DNA from 3 places in the Ferdinandcohnia sp. GQ5 genome. Region 2 is predicted to be linked to each of the others. Evidence: riboswitches for the same ligand, from Rfam matches in the RefSeq annotation. Region 2 holds a riboswitch; each other region holds the start of a gene.
What was found. A riboswitch is a leader RNA that binds a small molecule or an ion and turns the genes downstream of it on or off. The one in region 2 is predicted to bind lysine.
Positions count from the first base shown of each region.

Region 1: it holds a riboswitch for lysine, as region 2 does, so the genes downstream of both, AC6CHV_RS25150 (aspartate kinase) here and AC6CHV_RS10130 (transporter substrate-binding domain-containing protein) in region 2, are expected to answer to the same signal.
Region 3: it holds a riboswitch for lysine, as region 2 does, so the genes downstream of both, AC6CHV_RS05530 (Na+/H+ antiporter NhaC family protein) here and AC6CHV_RS10130 (transporter substrate-binding domain-containing protein) in region 2, are expected to answer to the same signal.

Region 1 covers NZ_JCAXEW010000031.1:30,711-38,258, forward strand. The annotation lists gene AC6CHV_RS25125 (enoyl-CoA hydratase) at 1-271, shown strand, start outside; gene AC6CHV_RS25130 (electron transfer flavoprotein subunit beta/FixA family protein) at 336-1,112, shown strand; gene AC6CHV_RS25135 (electron transfer flavoprotein subunit alpha/FixB family protein) at 1,178-2,155, shown strand; gene trxA (thioredoxin) at 2,558-2,872, shown strand; gene uvrC (excinuclease ABC subunit UvrC) at 3,047-4,819, shown strand; lysine riboswitch at 4,887-5,065, shown strand; gene AC6CHV_RS25150 (aspartate kinase) at 5,151-6,395, shown strand; gene AC6CHV_RS25155 (YslB family protein) at 6,906-7,361, opposite strand.
Region 2 covers NZ_JCAXEW010000007.1:35,925-43,472, forward strand. The annotation lists gene AC6CHV_RS10120 (amino acid ABC transporter ATP-binding protein) at 163-897, opposite strand; gene AC6CHV_RS10125 (amino acid ABC transporter permease) at 916-1,662, opposite strand; gene AC6CHV_RS10130 (transporter substrate-binding domain-containing protein) at 1,728-2,564, opposite strand; lysine riboswitch at 2,664-2,845, opposite strand; gene AC6CHV_RS10135 (nucleoside transporter C-terminal domain-containing protein) at 3,089-4,270, shown strand; gene AC6CHV_RS10140 (UxaA family hydrolase) at 4,445-5,614, opposite strand; gene AC6CHV_RS10145 (UxaA family hydrolase) at 5,607-5,906, opposite strand; gene larA (nickel-dependent lactate racemase) at 5,922-7,190, opposite strand; gene AC6CHV_RS10155 (2-keto-3-deoxygluconate permease) at 7,498-7,548, opposite strand, start outside.
Region 3 covers NZ_JCAXEW010000003.1:263,337-270,884, forward strand. The annotation lists gene AC6CHV_RS05520 (DUF1805 domain-containing protein) at 1-18, shown strand, start outside; gene yunB (sporulation protein YunB) at 142-900, shown strand; lysine riboswitch at 995-1,177, shown strand; gene AC6CHV_RS05530 (Na+/H+ antiporter NhaC family protein) at 1,305-2,888, shown strand; gene AC6CHV_RS05535 (sodium-dependent transporter) at 3,139-4,680, shown strand; gene AC6CHV_RS05540 (methionine/alanine import family NSS transporter small subunit) at 4,677-4,790, shown strand; gene AC6CHV_RS05545 (peptidoglycan DD-metalloendopeptidase family protein) at 4,863-5,813, opposite strand; gene lipA (lipoyl synthase) at 6,112-7,011, shown strand; partial or broken gene AC6CHV_RS05555 (YhcN/YlaJ family sporulation lipoprotein) at 7,182-7,548, opposite strand, start outside.

The sequences.
Region 1 (7,548 bases), on a different contig from region 2:
TGAGGCTGTACAGTACGGATTAGCAAATCAAGCTTTCCCGGAAGAAAATCTTCACGAAGAAACAATGACAATTGCTAGGAAGATCGCTCAAAAAAGCCCTTTATCTATACAAGCGACCATTGAATTATTAAATTCAATGAAAAATGAACAATATATAGAAACTGTCAAAAGAGAAGCGGTTTTATTTGGAGAAATGTTCATTTCAGAGGATGGACAAGAAGGAATATCAGCCTTCATAGAAAAACGTTCGCCGACATTTAAAGGGAAATAATACTAGATTTGAAGAAAATTAATAGTTTACAAGAAATTGCACAATACCTTTAGGAGGGAAACTCATGAACATCTTTGTTATTTTGAAAAGGACATTTGATACTGAAGAAAAAATTGTAGTAAGCAATGGACAAATCAGTGAAGATGGGGCTGAATTTATTATTAACCCTTATGATGAATATGCGGTTGAAGAAGCAATCCAACTCCGTGATGCGCATGGTGGCGAAGTAACTGTTGTCACAGTTGCCACAACTGATGAAGCTGATAAAGAGTTACGCACCGCTTTAGCAATGGGTGCTGATAAAGCAGTTTTGATTAATACAGAAGATGACCTAGAAGAAGGAGACCAGTTCACAACTGCAAAAATTTTGGCTGAATACCTAAAAGATAAAGAAGCCGATATTATTTTAGGCGGAAATGTTGCAATTGATGGTGGTTCAGGTCAAGTTGGCCCGCGTGTAGCAGAAATTCTAGATATTCCTTATGTAACGACAATTACAAAACTTGATATCGATGGTTCTACAGTAACAGTAGTAAGAGACGTTGAGGGTGACTCTGAAGTTATTGAAACGACTTTACCATTACTTGTTACATGTCAACAAGGGTTGAATGAACCACGCTATCCATCTTTACCTGGAATTATGAAAGCGAAGAAAAAGCCGCTTGATGAGCTTGAGTTAGATGATCTAGATTTGGAAGAAGATGATGTACAAGCAAAAACAAAAACAATTGAAATCTATCTTCCACCAAAAAAAGAGGCTGGACGTGTACTTGAAGGCGATTTAGAAGATCAGGTAAAAGAGTTAGTTTCACTCCTTCATAACGAAGCTAAGGTGGTATAAGTTTTCGGGTAATCTTGTATGCGATTTCAAAATTTTACTAAGGCGAATCTAGGGGGTTACGCATAATGTCAAGAAAAGTAGTAGTTCTAGGAGAAACACGTGATGGTGCTTTACGAAACGTATCTTTTGAAGCAATTGCAGCGGGTAAAATTGTAGCAGAAGGCGGCGAGGTTGTAGCCGTGTTAGTTGGTGAATCTGTAGGTGCGCTAACAAATGATTTAATTCATTACGGAGCAGACCGAGTTGTAACGGTTGAAGATGCAAAATTAGCATCATATACACCAGACGGCTTCTCGCAAGCCATTCTTGCAGCAATTGATGCTGAGTCACCAGAAGCTTTAGTTTTTGGTCACACATCATTAGGTAAAGACCTTTCACCTAAAATTGCGAGTAAATTGAATTCTGGTCTAATCTCAGACGTAACAGCAATTGAGGCTGCAGGTGGAAATATTGTCTTTACTCGTCCAATCTATTCAGGAAAAGCATTTGAAAAGAAAATTGTGACAGATGGTTTAATCTTTGCAACCGTACGTCCTAACAATATTACACCACTTGAAAAAGACGAATCACGAACTGGTGAAGTTTCATCACTATCTGTTGAAATTAAAGATTTACGAACAATTGTAAAAGAAGTTGTGCGTAAGGCAACTGAAGGTGTAGATTTATCCGAAGCGAAAGTTGTAATTGCAGGTGGCCGTGGGGTAAAGAGTGCAGATGGTTTTGAACCATTAAAAGAATTAGCGAATGTTCTTGGTGGTGCTGTAGGTGCATCGCGTGGAGCATGTGATGCTGATTATTGTGACTACTCTCTACAAATTGGTCAAACAGGTAAGGTTGTTACGCCAGACCTATATATTGCTTGTGGGATCTCAGGAGCAATCCAGCACTTAGCAGGAATGTCTAACTCGAAAGTAATCGTAGCCATCAACAAAGACCCTGAAGCAAACATCTTCAAGGTTGCAGACTATGGAATCGTTGGTGACTTATTTGATGTAGTTCCAATGCTTACTGAAGAGTTCAAAAAACTAAAAGTAAATGCATAATAGGTTGTCAAATTAATTTATAGAGATTTTTCCATTTTACCTTTGAAAAATTTATGGTATACTAATCAAGCGATGAGCTGAATTGCATAAGTCGAGTTGACACGCCTTTTGGCAAGGCACTATGTGGAGTGCTGTCCTCGCCGCAATACGCAAAAAGACGTCCTTCTGGACGTCTTTTTTTATATGCTACATTTAAAATTAATGTCTATAACCTCTATTAATTTACATACATAACAGCTTAAAAAGTTGGGGAAGATGACTATGTATGAAGTACAGTGTTTAATCTTATCATTTCTAAATTAGTTAACTGTTTTTTTTGAAGCAAAACATTCGTAAAATGACATCTCAGATGGTATACTCTTGGTAGAATTTCAATGTTGTTACTTATTAGGAGGGGTTAAAATGGCTATTACAAATGTAACAGACCAAAATTTCGATTCAGAAACAAAAGATGGATTAGTACTTGCAGACTTCTGGGCACCTTGGTGCGGACCATGTAAAATGATTGCTCCAGTACTAGAAGAATTAGACACTGAGATTGGTGACAAAGTGAAAATCGTGAAACTCGATGTAGATGAAAACCAAGAAACTGCAGCGAAGTTTGGCGTAATGAGCATCCCAACTTTACTTGTAATTAAAAACGGTGAAGTTGTAGATAAAGTAGTCGGTTACCAACCAAAAGAAGCTCTTGCTGACAGACTTGCAAACCACTATTAATCCAAATTTTAAACAGCCTTAATAGGCTGTTTTTTTTGTTTGAACTCATTTCTAAGTGACTTCCTATTTTTACTCGTACAACTTCTTCGTAAAAATGTTACAATATAAGATACGTCAAAATAAAAGAAAAGATTACTTAGACGAATTGATTTTATAGTAGATGGAGTGATTACTATGCACGATCATCTTAAGGAAAAATTATCGATTTTACCAGACCAGCCTGGTTGTTACTTAATGAAAGACAGGCAAGGTACTGTAATATATGTGGGTAAAGCGAAAGTGTTGAAAAACCGTGTTCGATCTTATTTTACAGGGTCACACGATGGTAAAACCTTAAGGCTTGTCAATGAGATTGAGGACTTTGAATATATTGTAACTTCTTCAAATATTGAAGCACTTCTTCTTGAGATCAATCTTATTAAAAAATATGATCCAAAATACAATATCATGTTAAAGGATGACAAGACGTATCCTTTTATCAAAATTACTGCTGAAAAACATCCACGCTTATTGATTACTCGAAAAGTAAAAAAGGATAAGGGAAAATATTTTGGACCATATCCTAATGTACAAGCAGCAACTGAAACAAAAAAACTATTAGACCGGATATATCCTTTAAGAAAATGTTCAACATTACCAGATAAGGTTTGTTTATATTATCATATCGGTCAATGTCTAGCCCCTTGTGTCAATGATGTTACCGATGAAACCAATAAAAAAATGGTAGACGATATTATCCGCTTTTTAAATGGTGGATATAAAGAAATCAAAGGCGAGTTGACTGAAAAAATGTTAAAGGCCTCTGAAGAACTCGATTTTGAGAGAGCAAAAGAATACCGTGACCAAATCTCAAATATTGAAACGACAATGGAAAAGCAAAAGATGACAATGACAGACTTTATTGATCGTGATGTATTTGGTTATTCCTATGATAAGGGGTGGATGTGTGTTCAAGTCTTTTTTATCCGTCAAGGAAAATTAATAGAGCGGGATGTTTCTTTATTTCCTTTTTATAACGAGCCTGAACAAGACTTCTTAACCTACCTTGGTCAATTTTATTTAAAAGATAATCATTTTAAACCAAAGGAAGTGTTGCTTCCTAGTTCGATAGACCGTCACATTGTTGAGCAATTATTAGAAGTAGCTGTTCAACAGCCTAGTAGAGGGAAGAAAAAACAATTAATTGACCTAGCTACTAAAAATGCAAAAATTGCGCTAAAGGAAAAATTCGCTTTAATTGAACGAGATGAAGAACGTACAATTAAGGCTGTTGAAAATTTAGGACAGAAGTTAGGGATTTATACACCTCATCGAATCGAAGCATTTGATAATTCAAATATTCAAGGAACAGATCCTGTTTCTGCCATGATTGTGTTTACTGATGGAAAACCTGACAAAAAAGAATATCGAAAGTACAAAATTAAGTCAGTTCAAGGTCCGGATGATTATGAATCGATGAGGGAGGTTGTTCGGAGGAGATATAGCCGTGCATTAAAAGAGAACCTTCCATTGCCAGATTTAATCATTATTGACGGAGGTAAAGGTCATCTTGCTGCAGTAAGGGATATTCTTGAAAATGAATTAGGTTTAGAAATTCCACTAGCAGGACTTGCAAAGGATGATAAACACAGAACGTCCGAGCTCTTAATTGGAGACCCACCTGAGATTGTAGAACTACCTAGAAATAGTCAGGAATTTTATCTTCTACAACGAATTCAAGATGAGGTTCACCGTTTTGCGATTACCTTCCATCGTCAAATCCGTGGAAAAAACGCATTTCAATCTGTGCTCGACGATATTCCTGGAGTTGGGGAAAAACGTAAAAAAGCACTATTAAAGCACTTTGGTTCTATCAAGAAGTTGAGAGAAGCAAGTGTTGAGGATATCCTAAAAGCTAATATTCCTAGACCAACAGCTGAAGCAATTTACGAAAAATTAAAAGAATAGTCGTTGCTATTATAAAAATAGTCTGATATAATGCTTAATAATATAATATTACACTTCAATACGTTGAAGTGAAGATAGAGGTGCGATCTTTATCAGTATGCAATTGGAGGGGTATGAGCCCTAATGATCATTGCAAAAAGGAAAGTTCGCCGAAGTGTAAAAAGGCTCATACTTTTTTATGCTGGTCTTATGTTTAAGAGACATAGGATTGTCAAGATGGATGAATCTTGGAGGGCTATCTCACGAAGTGACACGTAGTACGTTTACGTATATCACAGCAATGAGAATCTCTCATTGCTGTTTTTTATTATTCTAAGAGAGGGTTGAGGGCATGGGGATCATCGTTCAAAAGTTTGGAGGCACCTCTGTTGGGTCACCAGATAGAATTAAAAATGTTGCAAGTCGAGTTATTCAAGAGGTGCAAGCGGGAAATCAAGTTGTCGTTGTTGTTTCGGCAATGGGGAAGACAACCGATCAGCTAGTAAGCTTAGCTAATGAAATTACAAGCGCGCCAAGTAAGCGCGAGATGGATATGTTGTTAAGTACAGGTGAACAAGTAACAATTGCATTATTATCTATGGCTTTACAAGAAAAAGGGTATGAATCCGTTTCGTATACAGGCTGGCAGGCTGGTATTGAAACAGAGGCAATACATAGCAATGCCCGAATTGAAAACATTGAGGTATCAAGAGTATATAAAAGCTTAAAAGAAGGAAAAATCGTTGTCGTTGCTGGATTCCAAGGAGTCAGCAGTTCAGGAGACATTACTACTCTTGGTCGTGGAGGTTCCGATACAACTGCTGTCGCACTTGCAGCGGCGTTAAAGGCGGATAAATGTGACATCTACACAGATGTAACAGGTGTATACACAACTGATCCTCGCGTAGTTCCAACTGCACGAAAACTTCATTCCATTTCTTATGATGAAATGCTGGAGCTTGCAAATCTTGGTGCTGGAGTACTTCACCCACGTGCAGTGGAATTTGCGAAAAACTTCGAATTGCCGCTTGAAGTTCGTTCAAGCTTAGAGCTAGAAAATGGAACCATTATTGAGGAGGAAGTTTCAATGGAAAAGAATCTTGTTGTTAGGGGAATTGCTTTTGAAGACCAAATTACAAGGGTAACAGTATCAGGTTTACCAAATGAATTGCATACACTATCAACTATATTTGGCACACTAGCAAAAAATGGTTTAAATGTAGATATCATTATTCAAAATATGACAGATCATAATCATACAAATATTTCATTCTCTGTAAAAACACCTGATTTACGTGACACACTTGCTGTTTTAGAAAATAACAAGGATTTATTGAAATATGAAAGTATCGAACATGAGGATGGATTAGCAAAGGTTTCAATTGTAGGTTCTGGAATGGTTTCAAACCCAGGTGTAGCCGCTGATATGTTCCAAGTGCTTGCAAATGAAAATATTGAAGTGAAAATGGTAAGTACATCTGAAATTAAAGTATCTACAGTTCTTGAACAAGGCAATATGGTTCGAGCAGTTGAATCTTTGCATGACTCATTTAATTTAGCTGCTGTTGAAGAAGAAAGAGCGAAAGTAAAACTATAATTTTAGTTAAATGGGTGGTTCAAAGGAATTTGGACACCCTTTTTTTAAAATAGAAGGCTCTTTTCTAAAAAAGATTATTGCTTTCTGATAATAAAGGCAAAACTAGTTGATTAGAGCGTAAGGTGGGGACTCCTTGAAAATGTATTCACAATTTCTTCGTGCGTGGGTTATTTCAAAGAAGCAAATTCAATGTCCAGCGGGAAAAGCGTGAGACTTGAGACCCCGCAGGAGCGGTAGCGACGTGTCCAGTTTCAGCGGCTAGAAACTGAGAAATTTCAACTCCTCCCTCAGAGGCAAAATACGCCTCTTTGTCGGAGTCTCCGACGCACAGGACGTGGCGCTTTAGTCGGCCAATTTTCTCGTTTCTGTGCAAGCCGCCTCCACATTTCGTTGAGGAGGCTCAAGCCACGCCCGCGAAAAGCGTCCACCTGAAGCGGAAGTCAACGATATAAAAACAACAAAGTTTGCGAAAACAGCCTAATAAAAAAACTGCACGAAATGTGCAGGCTTTTATTCTTCGGTGATGTCTTTTGGGTCCCATTTTACCGTGAATATTATTTTTTGTGCTCTTCTTTTTTGTTGTTCAAAGCTTTCGGTGATTCGATTTTTCTGTTGTTGAATTTGTTGGGCAAGAAAGCCAGATTCAAGCTGGAATGTACAAATATCTTTCCGTTTAAAGCGAGTAGTTACGATCGAACCCTCCAAATGAAATTCAATGGAGTTTTTATCCAAACGTTCTACCTTAAGGTCTCCCCATCCAGCATCGTGAAAGAATGAAATGATTTCTTCCGTCGTAGGTAAGGGGAATTTTCGGGCAAGATTTTTTCCAGCCCAATATAATATCTGTGGCGTTTCTTTCCCGAGAATATCAGGAATTAAAATTTCTCGTAATAGTTCGTACCCAAATACGGGAACAGACTGTTCACTTGTATTTACATTTTGTTCATTGATGTTAACGTTCTTCACTGCATTCCCCTCTTTCTCCATTCTTTATTATATAACATGAGGGTATAAGAAAAACATGAATTTTTTTGTTTCTTTTTGTCAGGGAGAATTGATTTTTATTTCGTATGACTACAATCATATGTGTACAATTATTATTATTTTTATGAATAAATTGTGGACTTGTTTCCTTGACGCTCTTGCTTTATGG
Region 2 (7,548 bases):
CATTCTACCAATTCTACATTAATAAAATGCTAAAGCTCTTTATTATTATTCAGAAGGTAAATAATATCACTCGGTTATTAATCTAAGTAATAATTTAATTGAAAATGATCAACTTGTCAATATTAAATTGACAGAGGATTGATTCTATTTATTTTTAGCTGCTTATACGATTGTACGTTTTAAGAATTCTCTAGTACGAGCTTGTGTCGGATTATTGAAGATGTGCTCTGGACTTCCTTCTTCAGCAATAACACCCTTATCCATAAATACAACTCGATCTGATACTTCTTTTGCAAATTCCATTTCGTGCGTTACGATTAACATCGTAAGACCAGACTCAGCGAGTTCCTTCATGACTTTTAGGACTTCTCCTACCATTTCTGGATCAAGTGCTGATGTTGGCTCATCAAATAACATCACATCTGGTTCCATCGAAAGTGCTCTTGCAATCGCTACACGTTGCTTTTGCCCACCGGATAACTGCTTTGGCTTAGCGTTAATGTATTTATCCATACCAACAACTTTTAAGTATTTCATCGCTACTCTTTCCGCTTCTTCCTTCGTGCGTTTCAATACTTTTATTTGCCCTACTACACAATTGCTTAGGACATTATGATTATTGAAAAGATTAAATTGTTGGAAGACCATTCCTAAATGTCTTCGGTAGGTAGCGACATCATGCTTGTTATCCAAAATATTTTCACCTTGATAGATAATTTGCCCACCGCTAGGTCTTTCTAATAGATTAATACAACGAAGAAGAGTTGATTTACCGGATCCGGAGGAACCGATGATGGAGACAACTTCTCCTTTATTCACCGAGAAATCAATATCCCTTAATACTTCATGAGTGCCAAAGGATTTGCTTAAATGTTGAATATCAATAACCTTTTCCATGTTCTCTCCTCCTTCTTCCTATTGTTGTTGATTAACTTGTATCGGTCGATCGTTCCCAATCATCGTATAATTATCAGAGCCATCTAATTTTCTTTCAAAGTATAATAGAATTCTTGTAACAATGAAGGTCATCACAAAATAAATCATACATGCTACGAAAAACGATTCAAAATATCTAAAGTTATTGCCTGATATCGATTTTGTCACGAAATATAATTCTGTCACTGAAATCACGTTCAGAACGGAGGTATCTTTAATATTAATCACAAATTGATTACCTGTTGCAGGTAGAATATTACGTATAACCTGTGGTAAGACAACGTTCCACATCGTTTGGAAATGATTCATTCCAATTGCATGTGCTGCTTCAAACTGTCCTTTATCAATCGAAACAATCCCACCACGAACATACTCAGCCATATATGCCCCTGTATTGATTGAGACAACAATGATCGCTGCAACAAAAACATTCATATCTATCCCAAATGCTAACGCAGAACCATAATAGATAACCATTGCTTGTACAATCATCGGTGTTCCACGGAAGAATTCAATATAGATGGAGAGGATGGCATTAATGACTTTTAAAAATATTTTGTTCACACCACGTTCGGGCATTGGAATTGTACGGATAACTCCTGCTAGCAATCCAATCATTGCCCCAAAGACCGTCCCGATAAGAGCGATCAAGAGTGTTAAACCCGCACCACGAAGGAACATTGGCCAGTTTTCGATAATTATTTTAATGACCCACTCAAAACTCATTTCTTCTCCTCCTTAGCCCTATATAACCGACTGTATGTTGATATACAGTCGGTTCCCTGTATTTATTATTCTGCTGCTGGTTGATTTTGAATAGCCGAATCCATAATGCTTGTACGTTCTTCTTCTGAGATACCTGATAAAATCTCATTGATTTTTTCTGTTAATTCGCTGCCCTTTTGAAGTCCGACAGCAATTGCTGTATCATCTTCTGAAGTTTCAAATCCATCTTCAAATTCCACCATTACAAAATTTTCATTAGCAGATGAAGCACTAATACCCTCTGGACGTTCTGACACGTAACCATCAATCATTCCTGATTCAAGTGCTACTCTCATTGCTGGGAAGTTGTCCATCGCCGTTTTCTTTTCGACACCTTCAATTTGGTCGATTACTGTATAGTGGAATGTATTTAATTGAGCAGTAATTTTTGCTCCTTTAAAATCTTGGATAGAAGTAGCACCTTCATAAGTGCTGCCTTTTTTCACAACCATAACTAAATTTGAAGTATAGTAATTATCCGAAAAATCGATTGTTTCTTTTCGTTCTGCTGTTGGTGACATACCAGCTATGATTGCATCAATTTTGCCTGATGTTAAAGCTGGTACAAGACCATCCCACTCTGTTTTTACAATCACTAATTCTTTACCTAAACCTTCAGCTACTTTTTTTGCAATTTCCACATCATATCCGCCTGCATACTCTGCAGAACCGTCTATTTTTACTGCACCATTGGAATCATCATTTTGAGTCCAGTTAAACGGTGCATATCCAGCTTCAAGACCTACCTTAAATGTATTATCTTCTGATGAACCAGAATCCGAACTATTACTTGTTCCACACCCTGCTAATAATAGAATGGTAGAAATGATTAAAACGAAAAATATTGTTAATTTGCTTCTCATGCTGTTTCTCCTCCGTATTCTTATAAATTTCGACAAAAAAACGACCTGAGATATACTCAGGTCGCAGTAAATTTGCCCTAAGGTCCTCTCTTTTATCTCAATTGAGATAGCACAACTCAATAAACTGGGGGTTTATTGAGACAGTCCTGCAGCTATTAACTGCAGACCCAGCATGTAATATTGAGGTTATTACAAACTTCGGCGACATTTCCTTCTCCCTAGCATCACTGTTTCCTCAAACTCCACTAAAGACTGTTAAATATCGCGCCTCTACCTCACTAGTAAAAGTGAGGCCTTATTTAATTGTGTTTTTATACTACAATAGTAACTACTAATCAGTCAACTACTAATTATTAGAAAATCCAGTAACTACTGTTTTAACATGGGATATATAAAAAAATAAGCCATCTATATCGTGTTCTTGTTATAAGAAATGGACAAAATATACATTGTAATCACATATAAAAGAGGTTACTATACCGAGAGTATGTACATAATGTTAAAAATACACCAGGAGGTTACATATGCAATATGCTCTTTCAGTTTTAGGTATTTTTGTTGTTTTGTTTTTGGCTTGGTTGACAAGTTCCAACCGAAAAGAGGTAAAATATAAACCGATTCTCATCATGATTGTCATCCAAATTATTTTATCAATATTACTATTAAATACTAGATTTGGTTTCATTATCATCCAGGGGATTTCTGCTTTTTTTAATAAACTGCTTGAATATGCAGGCGAAGGGATTTCCTTTGTGTTTGGCGGAATGGCGAACGATGGAGAGGCTCCATTCTTTTTAACTGTATTGCTTCCAATCGTATTTATTTCAGTATTAATCGGAATTCTCCAGTATCTGAAAATTTTACCATTCATTATGAATGGGATTGGATGGTTATTAAGTAAAGTAAACGGGATGGGTAGACTTGAATCATATAATGCAGTTGCTTCATTGATGGTCGGGCAATCGGAAGTTTTCATCACACTAAAAAAGCAATTAGGTATGCTATCCAAACAACGGTTGTATACCCTATGTGCTTCCGCGATGTCAACAGTTTCAATGTCCATTGTCGGCGCTTATATGACAATGCTAAAGCCAGAATATGTTGTCACAGCTGTAGTGTTAAATTTATTTGGCGGGTTTATTATCGCTTCTATCGTTAATCCGTACGAAGTAAATCCAGATGAGGATATGATTGAAATCCGCGATCAAAAAAAACAATCATTCTTTGAAATGATTGGAGAATATATCCTTGATGGATTCAAGGTTGCAGTTATTGTCGGTGCCATGTTAATTGGTTTTATTGCTTTAATGGCAGCAATCAATCATGTATTTGAACTAGTATTCACCATTTCATTCCAAACGCTATTAGGTTACCTTTTTTCTCCAATTGCTCTTATTATGGGGATTCCTTTTTCAGAAGCAGTTAGTGCCGGAGGAATTATGGCGACAAAACTCGTGACAAATGAGTTTGTTGCGATGATGGATTTATCTGGAGGAAACCACCAATTTAGTGAACGGACACTTGGTATTCTGTCTGTATTCCTTGTTTCCTTTGCTAATTTCTCATCAATCGGGATTATTACCGGGGCGGTGAAAAGTCTCAATGAAGAGCAAGGGAATGTCGTTGCTGGGTTTGGTTTGAAACTTTTATATGGTGCCACACTAGTAAGCATACTTTCAGGTATTATTGTTAGTTTCGTTTTATAAATAACAACGTCTAAAAAAGAAAAAAAGGAACCTTCTCAGTTTCAAGTGGGTTCCTTTTTTGGTTTTTCCGATTTCGGTTTTGAAGGTTTCTACTTAGCAAATTTATTCAACTAATGGCTGATTCTGCCGGAAACGTTAACTTATTCAGATTGGCTGGAGACCCTGCTGAATAAGTTAAAAGGTCGGTCCTATTCTCCAAATTCCAAAGTCGTTTTGCTTCAAAATTTCTGATTTTGTCAGTTTTCCTGACGAGACAGATTTAATTTCATCAAAGATAGATTGTCCAACTGTTTGAACAGTCTCTTTACCTTCAATAATTGTTCCAGCATTCAAATCCATATTATCTCTCATACTATTAAACATTGGTGTGTTTGTTGAAATTTTAATAACAGGAGCAATCGGTGAACCCGTTGGCGTACCACGACCAGTTGTAAAGAGAACTACCTGTGCACCTCCCGCAACCATTCCTGTAAGCTGTTCGATGTCCTGCCCTGGAGTATCCATCCAGACAAGTCCCTTTTTAGTTGGAATCTCTGCATAGTCAACCAGTTCTTGAAGCGGACTGGTGCCAGACTTTGTAGCTGCACCAAGTGACTTTTCCTCAAGTGAACTTAACCCTCCAGCGATATTCCCTGGCGTAGGGTTACCAGTGCGGATATCAATCCCCATCATAAGCGCACGACCTTCTGCCTGCTTAATCTTTTCATATACTCGTCTGGAAGTATGGTCATCAACCGCTCGGTTCGCAAGTAAATGTTCGGCACCGATTAATTCTGTCGTTTCTGCAAGGATTGCTGTTCCGCCTGCTTTTACAATTAAATCACTCACATGGCCAACCGCAGGGTTCGCAGATAAGCCAGAACATGCATCCGAACCACCACATTCCGTTCCAATGATCAATTCACTAACATGACAAGGTTCCCTCATAATTGCAGAGGCATCCTGAACCATCTTTGCTGCAACTTTGGCTGCGTTAGCGATCGTTTGCAAGGTGCCTCCATTTTCCTGGATGGAAACAGTCTCAACTGGCTTTCCGCTTTTAGCAATCTCTTCTGCTACACTTCTTGCTTGATGTGTTTCACAGCCTAAACCTAGCACGACTACGCCATACACATTTGGATTAAGGCCAACACCAACATAGGTTCGGAAGGTTTGATCATAATCCACTCCAACCTGTGTACAGCCATGTTGATGAATAAAACTAACAGTCCCATGTACAAGCTGAGTAACTTGGTATGCAGCTTGGGTCGCACAGGTGATAGTTGGAAGAATCAATACATGATTACGAACCCCAACTTTTCCATCCGGACGTCTATACCCCATAAAATATTCTTGATTATTCATTTATATCCCCCCTACCTCGTGTTCCTTCAAGATTGTGTACATGGACATGCTCTCCTACCTCAATATCGCATGAAGCAACACCTATGATTTCACCGTATTTATAAATCTTTTCACCCTTTTTAATAGAATCAACGGCAAATTTGTGCCCAAAGGGAATGGAGTGTACGAGTTGTACATCAATTTTCCTATCACCATACGAAGCAGTAACAAAGATATTAGCCTCTAAATCTACTAAAACGGTCGCAACATTATCTCTCTCATTCATTAATACAGCCGAAAAACTTTGAGACATGACTTAGCCCTCCTATTAATCCTCAGAATCAACATACGGTATAGTTAATGGCCCTAACGGTAGTACCGCTACAGACATGTCTTTCCCATACTTTTCTTTAAGCTGTTCTAACGTTTGTTCAATATTGTGTGTTGGCTTCAGCATTGCCTGTGTCACTTGCTCATCTGTAAGTAGTGAATACACATAAACATCAGCCCACACTTGAATTACGGCCTGCTTTTGCACTTGCCACTGATCAAATGTTTTAAACTCTGGGTCATTGATCATGTCTAGGATTTCTTGTGGAGACTTGGCCATTTTTAAGATATCCCCGTAATTCCCATGGCTTGGAAGCCCATCCGAACATTCTGAAGCGATAATGATCGCTCCCCCTTTTTTCACAATTTTATGAGCAGCACTCATACCTTTTACAGCCTGGTACAGATTCTGATCGAGTGGATAGCCAGAATTTGAGGTTATGACGACATCAAAGCGCTGTTCACATTTCGTCATTGCGTGTTCTTTTGCATAAGCACAACCTTTGTCATGGGCGGCAATAAGTTCCCCAGCAAACACATTTGTAATCTGTTTATCACGATTCAAAGTGACATTCAGCATAAAATGCGGTTTGCACATCATGTTGATTTCCCTTGTCATCTCCTGTAGAGGGTTATTCACCATATTTCCCCATGTTGCCAACGGATCACCAATCATCCGTGCATTATGGAAGGTCATGATCGTTTCAATTCCTGCAATCCCCGGCATGATTCCTTTTGGTCCACCTGAAAAGCCAGCAAAAAAGTGAGGCTCGATAAAACCTGTTACGATTCGAAAATCTGCTTCAACGTATTCTTTGTTTAAATAAACGTCACAACCAAATTTACTATGCCCTACTTTGACAAGTGTTTCCTTATCATGACAACGATTATTAATAATCCGAACGTTATCAACAACCCATTGCCCTAGCATTTGAACGAACTCTTCTTCCGTTTGATCACGATGCGTTCCCGTTCCATTAATAATCACAAAGTTTTCAAGCGGAACATGGTTTAATTCCTTAATTAAAGCCGGAACAAGTTTTTCATTAGGCGTTGGCCGTGTAATGTCACTAATAACGATGGCTACTTTATCTGTTGCTTTCACCATTTCTGCTAAAGGAGGTGATCCAATTGGATTTTTGAGGGCTTCTTGTAATGCTCCCATTTCATCAGCAAGACCAGAGGGGTTTTGTGGTTCTAAAATAAGAGCATCATCCGGGACATTAATTGTTAAATTTTCTTTTCCATAAAGTAATGTTGTTTGCATTTTTTTCTCCTTTTCAACTCATGATGTGTTTAATAAATAACCACCCCTAGCCTCTTAAATGGCCAGGGGTGGAGCGTATTTGCTGCCCGATTTTTAGGCCCACAGGAAGTGGGTCATAAAGACGTTGCCACAGGACGTGGCGTTCTTAGTCTTTGAACTTACTGTCTCGAAAAACTACCTTTGAAAAATCGTGGCATCCGCCGGAGGCTATAACTTTATTCAGTCAGGGTCTGAACCCCAAATGATTGGTTCCTTTTATAACATTAATCGAAACACTCATAGGAGTGGGGACTTCTTCTGAATAAAGTTATACTGGTACTCCAGGGTCTTTTGGTGCTCCTGGGTTTTCCAGTTTTGC
Region 3 (7,548 bases), on a different contig from region 2:
CTACTAAAAATGATCTAAAATTAACCTGAGAAGGTATACCATATAAAAGAACGTGGCATCACTTGAACATTGTCGAACAAAATAGTTATCGTACATCCCTCCTTACTTGCATACACATAGCTTGTAAGGGGGGATTTTCGTTTGGGAAAGTATAGAGCTCGTCTACAACCAAGAAGGAAAGGGCCCTTGCCTTTCCGTTACGTCTTCTTATTAACATTCGTATTTTTTATTCTCTCAACTGTTATTGGTTTATTCATTATTAACAAAGCGATAGAGCCCGCACTCATGGCATATGCTGAAAATGAAACGAAGAAGGTTGCTGCCACAGTTATTAAAAACGCTATTAACCAACAATTAAACGAGGAAGAATTGGTCCAAGAGGATTTAAGTATTGTGCAAACAGATGAAAATGGGAAAGTGATTAGTTACAATACTCAGGTCGTCAATAAAATGGCGACAAAGACACTCGGAAATATTGAGCGGTACTTAAAGTATGTAAATGAAGGTGAAATTAATAAACTTGAATATCCTGATTTAGAAATTGAAACGGATGATGCCAGTGGACAAACGGGCTTTGTTTTTAAAGTACCCCTTGGGGAAGCAACCAATAATGCCCTCTTAGGAAACTTAGGTCCACAAATACCAATTCGTTTTCATATGATTGGATTTGGAGAAACTACGCCACAAGGAAGAATTGATGAGTGGGGGATTAATAATGGGTGGTTTCAATATAATGTTCTTGCGACAGTGACGATGCAGGTTATTTTACCTTTCTCAACAGGAGAGGTTGAAATTGAAACAATTATCCCTGTAATCAATCAAAACATTTTACATGATGTTCCAGACTTCTATAATAATGGTGGGGATTCATCTCCTTCGATAGAGATACCGACAAATTAGTAAAAAATACTATACTAGAATAGTTGAATCTAAGTGAAAAATCAGATATACTAGCGATGGAATTAATAAAAATGAATACACCACCTTATCGGATCGATGAGGTAGAGGTGCAGAAAATAAGAGTAAACTATGTGAGGATGACAACGTAGATCATAGTTGAAAGGATTTTTTGCCGAAGCAAAAATAAACACGTCAATGTTATTTTTGTTGGGGTTGCCTTGAAAAAGGGTAACACTGTCATTATAGAAATGATCTATAATGGAGGGCTACTGATCGTGATGGAGGATAACATAACATTACAGAGAGTAATGATAGTTATTTTCTATCATACTCTCTTTTTGTCTTCTAAAGAGTATCTTCTTTCACCACGCCCTCCAAAATAACACTTGGAGGAATCACATATCATGTCTGGAACAATATATTCAATTATCCCACCGATCATTGCGCTTCTCATGGTTGTTTTAACAAGAAGGGTTTTACTATCACTTGGAGTCGGCATTGTTTCGGCTGCATTCATATTACATGGAAATGTACTAACGAATGAAGGAGTCGGATTTTGGCTACAAGACGTTTTACTCACTATCTGGAATAGCATTAAAGGAGTCTTCGTTTCAGAAGGCGCACTTAATACATGGAATGTATATATCATATTGTTTTTATTCTTATTAGGAGTTATTACTGCCTTTATCTCCATCTCTGGCGGTAGCCGTGCTTTTGGTGAATGGGCGCAAACAAAAGTAAGAACGAGAACGGGTGCACAGCTTTTAGCAGCTGTTTTAGGTGTTATTATTTTTATTGATGATTATTTTAATGCCTTGGCTGTTGGACAAGTAAGTAGACCAATTACAGACCGAAATAAAGTTTCACGTGCAAAGTTAGCCTATATTATTGATTCAACATCCGCACCAATTTGTGTTGTCTCACCAATTTCTAGCTGGGGTGCTTATATTATTGCAATCTTGGCACCTATCTTAGTAACACATGGTGTATCGGAGTTTTCTCCGTTATCTGCATTTATTCGAATGATTCCGTTAAACCTTTATGTACTCGTTTCGATTTTAATGGTAATAGCTGTAGCCATTTTTAATATTAATTTTGGTAGTATGAAAACCCATGAAAATCGTGCATTAACAACAGGGGAAGTAACAGACCCTGAAAAACCGGTATTAGGGGAATTAAAACAGGAATTACCTCAAAGTGAGAAAGGTACTGTTGGTGATTTGGTTTGGCCGATTATTGCATTAGTCGTCGGTACGGTTGGTTCCTTATTATGGACAGGCTATAGAGCTTCTGAAGGTAATATAACCATTTTTACAATTTTTGAAAATACGGATGTAACAGGATCTCTATTATCTGGTGGAATCCTAGGTATTCTTGTAACACTTATTTTATTCTTTGTTCAGGTTTATGCAAAAAAAGCTTTAAACATTGGACTTCTTCCTAAGGGAATTGTTGAAGGGATAAAATCAATGCTCCCAGCTGTATACATTTTACTATTTGCTTGGGTAATTGTTGACTTGATTGGACAAATTGAAACAGGTAAATATCTAGCGAGCCTCGTAGAAAGGTCTAATTTAAATATTGCATTTTTACCGGTCATATTATTTGTTGTAGCCGGCTTTATGGCATTTGCGACAGGGACGTCTTGGGGAACTTTTGGAATGATGCTTCCGATTGCAGGAGACATTGTAGCGGCATCAGATATTAATTTACTACTTCCTGCCTTAGCTGCTGTCCTAGCGGGTTCCGTGTTTGGTGATCATTGTTCACCAATATCAGATACAACTATTCTGTCCTCCACTGGAGCTGGAAGCCATCATATTGATCATGTAATGACACAGTTACCATATGCCATCACTTCCGCCGTTATCGCTATAATCGGATATATAGTACTAGGTCTTACAGGCAATACCTTATTAGGAGTGCTTACTACTTTACTGTTATTTGTTATTTTTGTTTTCACTATGAAAAACAGACAAAACGCATAGAATTACTATTCAAATGGTAACAATCAAACTTAACTAGTATATAAGAGACAAAGGTAATTAGAACCTTTGTCTCTTTTTTTTAAAAAGTATATTTCATTTTAAAATAACTTTTGACATAGAGATAAAGACTGGCTATACTAATAAATAGATTATAGAAAATAATCTGAAAATAGAAAAATTTCCAACTTCAGTCTAGTGCTAAAGGGCTAATACGGTAACGGGCTAAAGTGGAAAAGGGGAGGTTTGTTTTATGGATAATCGTCCACAGTGGGGGACGCGGGCAGGCTTCGTAATGGCTGCAATCGGTTCTGCGGTTGGTTTAGGTAATATATGGAGATTTCCATATGTTGCTTACGAAAATGGAGGAGGCGCATTCTTTCTACCATACCTATTTGCGATTTTAACAGCTGGTATACCAATCCTAATTCTCGAATTTACAATCGGACAAAAGTTTAGAGGATCAGCACCTTTGTCATTTTTCCGTTTAAATAAAAAGTTAGAATGGCTTGGGTGGTGGCAGGTATTAATTTCTTTCGTTATCGCCACCTATTATGCAGTTATTATCGCATGGGCAATTTCGTATACATTCTTTTCATTTAATAAAGCGTGGGGAGAAGATACAGGAGGATTCTTATTCTCTAAGTACTTACATTTAGCTGAAACTCCAGGAGAAGTTGGAGCGCCAGTACTTGGGGTTTTTGGGCCTTTAGTCGTTGTTTGGGCTATTACACTATTTATCCTATTTAAAGGCGTGAAAAAGGGGATTGAAAAAGCGAATAAGATTTTCATTCCTACACTATTAGTTATTTTTACGATTATCGTTATTCGTGCAGTAACACTTGAAGGAGCAAGCACGGGTCTAAATTCATTCTTCCAACCTAACTGGGATAAAATTATGTCTGGAGAGGTTTGGGTAGCGGCATACGGGCACATTTTCTTTAGTTTATCAATTGGTTTTGCAATTATGATTACTTATGCAAGTTATTTACCTAAAAAGTCCGATGTAGTAAACAATGCATTTATTACCGGTTTTGCAAACTCAGGTTTTGAACTATTAGCAGGTATCGGGGTATTCGCGGCATTAGGCTTTATGGCAGCACAAGCGAATGTACCTGTAGAAGAAGTAGCTAGTGCAGGTGTTGGTCTAGCATTTGCGGTCTTCCCGCAAATTATTAACCAAATGCCATTTGGCGAATTTTTCGGAGCGCTTTTCTTCTTGTCATTAGTATTTGCCGGATTAACGTCATTAATTTCGATTTGTGAAGTGTTCATTGCTGCAGTTCAAGACAAATTTAATCTTACACGTAACAAGGCAGTCATATATGGTGCAGGGTTAGCATCACTTATTTCAATCCTATATTCTACAAATGGAGGCTTATACTTCCTAGATGTAGTTGACTACTTCATTAACCAATTTGGTATTGCTGTTGCCGGTTTAGTTGAAGTAATACTTATTGCTTGGGTATTCAAGCAAATGAATCCATTACAAGCACATGCAAATGCGATTTCCGATATTCGTGCAGGTGGTTGGTGGAAGATTTGTTTAGGCGTAATTACACCAGTCGTTTTAGGATATATGATGTTTGACTTATTCAAGCAAAATATCCTTCAACAATTTGACAATGCAACTGGAAACTATGAAGGGTATGCAACTTCATTTATACTCTTCCCAGGTGTTTTCATTGCAGCAGGAGTCATTATATTAGGGATTGTGTTTTCACTTAAAAAGTGGGGAAGTGCAGCTTTAAATGACAACTACTCTTCTGGTAGTGACAAGGAGGTAGGACTATGACCGGTGGAGCAATTGCGATGATGATCATTGGGATGGTTATCTTATGGGGAGGATTAGTAGCAAGTATTGCACATGCTGCTAAAAAGGCTAAACAAGCGAAACAAGGTTAAAGAAATAATTATAAAAAGAGGGTCAAAATAGAACGGAGAAAGGCTGTGGTGAAAAATTTCCACAGCCTTTAATCATTTACGTTTTCTGGCTTGTCTTTCTGATCTTTCCCAAGCCCTTAGATGCGGATATGGATCAAAGGACCATTCTGTATACCCGTTGTCTTTGTACATTCCGTAGTGAAGATGTGGAGGGAACTTTCCGGCAGTTCCTGGTGGTCCATAGCCAGAACTTCCAACAGAGCCAATCACTGTACCAGGTTCAACAACTTGCCCGATTGCTATATCCTTCGCAAATCCATTTAAGTGAGCAAAGTAATGGTACGTATTATTAACATCGCGGATACCGATACGCCATCCACCAAAACGGTTCCAACCTTTCATTTCGATGACCCCATATGAGGTTGCCCTTACCGGTGTTCCGTAGCTTGCAAAGATGTCAGTGCCTTCATGCATTCTACGACCTCCCCAGCCACGCGCATCTCCCCAAGTATTTTTATAGCTGTGATTATAGCCAAGAGGAACCGGAAAGGCATGTTTATCTAAATCAAGTGTGCCATATGTTGAATAGATTTTAGCAATTCCCGTAATCAGTGAAACCGATTTGTCCCGTTTGTAATAATCCCATAAACCGATTCTGATATTATCAGGATCAGTCCCGTACGCTAAAATTTGCTCTGAAATCGTAAGTAGGATATCCTCATCATTCGTTTGATCTGCAACTCCATCCCCGTTACCATCAAGACCTATTCCTCCAAAAAGTTGAATACTATAAGGGTTCGAATCATTTGGATTTGGGTTTAAAGCCCCCGCCCAAGTCTCTGGTTTAATATAAATTCCAATTAACCCGGTTTCTTTCGGAATATCTTTTCGGGAACGACGGATGCTTCTTTCATACTGGTCAATAGCCGCATAATAGTACCAAGGAATCTGTGTTACTGTTTCCATCTTTGTATAGAGGTTCATTCGTTCCTGAAAAACTTTTTGTTGATCCTCATTTGCACTTGCATCCAAAGGCATACACATTAAAAGTAAGCAAATAACAACAACTATACCAAGTTTTCTGTTCACGCACGCAAATCTCCTTTCACTAAAATAACACAAGGAAGTATTGTTTTAAAAAGGCATCTATAGGCATTTAATAAGTCGAATTTGTCTAATTTGAATTAAATAAAAATGTCTCTTCCTTGTTAGTTTGTTAAATCATCTCATTTTCATAATCACTAATTGTTGGAAGCTAAAAAATACAAATAAATCGAATACTTGGATTCTTAAAGTAGTTAGGAGTATAATAGGGATAGCCTTTGCAATGGAGTGATGAAGTATGTCAAAAAAACAAGAATATCTTCGAAAGCCGGAATGGCTAAAAATAAAACTGAATACGAATGAAAGCTACACTGGCTTAAAGAAAATGATGAGAGAGAAGCAATTACATACCGTTTGTGAGGAAGCTAAATGTCCTAATATTCACGAATGTTGGGCTGTAAGAAAAACAGCTACTTTTATGATTCTTGGGGACACTTGTACTCGCGCTTGTCGCTTTTGCGCGGTTAAGACAGGCCTTCCAAATGAATTGGATTGGGCAGAACCAGAGCGGGTAGCTGATTCTGTCGCAATGATGGGATTAAAGCATGTTGTTATTACAACAGTTGCTCGTGACGATTTGAAGGACGGTGGAGCTGCGGTATTTGCAGAAACAGTACGTGCAATTCGTAGAAAGAATCCATTTACCTCAATTGAAGTGCTACCATCTGATATGGGTGGAGTGCACGAAAATCTAAAAATCCTAATGGATGCAAAGCCCGACATTATGAACCATAATATTGAAACGGTTCGCCGTCTATCTGACCGTGTTCGTGCACGTGCAAAATATGAACGTTCACTTGAATTTTTACGTCGTGCAAAAGAAATGAATGCAGAAATTCCAACAAAATCAAGTATCATGATCGGCCTTGGCGAAACGAAGGAAGAAATCATTGAAACAATGGACGACCTTCGAGCAAACAATGTAGATATCATTACAATTGGTCAATATTTACAACCAACGAAAAAGCATTTGAAGGTTGAAAAATACTATCATCCAGATGAATTTGCAGAATTAAAAGAGATTGCATTAAGTAAAGGTTTCAGTCATTGTGAAGCCGGTCCTCTTGTACGTTCTTCTTACCATGCGGATGAGCAAGTAAATGCAGCAAAATCAAATCAACAAGTTAAACAAGCATAAAAAAAGGGGGAAATCCCCTTTTTTTAATGCGTTCCTTTTTGCAATAATTCTCTTCCATCATCTCTCTTTTGGTCTTCATTCCCTTTATTATCAGTTGTGCGATCTATTTCAGGATTGAATTCAATTCCACCTTTATTGTTGATACTAGGGTTACTAAGGAAGTCTTGGTTCTCTCTCGCCCTACGTTCATACTCAGGGTTGAGGCCACCTTCCATTTCCCCATTTTCATTTTCACCATCACTGACTTTATATCCTTGTGGCGATTTAATCATTTGTTGAATGGTAGATGTAATAATTTGATCGACATTTCGGCTGTCTGAATCAAGTCTTCCGAATCGCTCAATTTGATTCATCATGTCAGGGTTATCAGAAACGTATACATGGAAATACCTCGGAACAACTGACATTGCGGAACGTTTTACCTGGTCTGCTGTTAACATACGGTCTTTAGAATCCGTATCATATGCGACAAGGACCTCTTCATCCGTTACTAGCGTACCAACATCTTTGACGTTCGGAATAGTTGTACAGATTTTA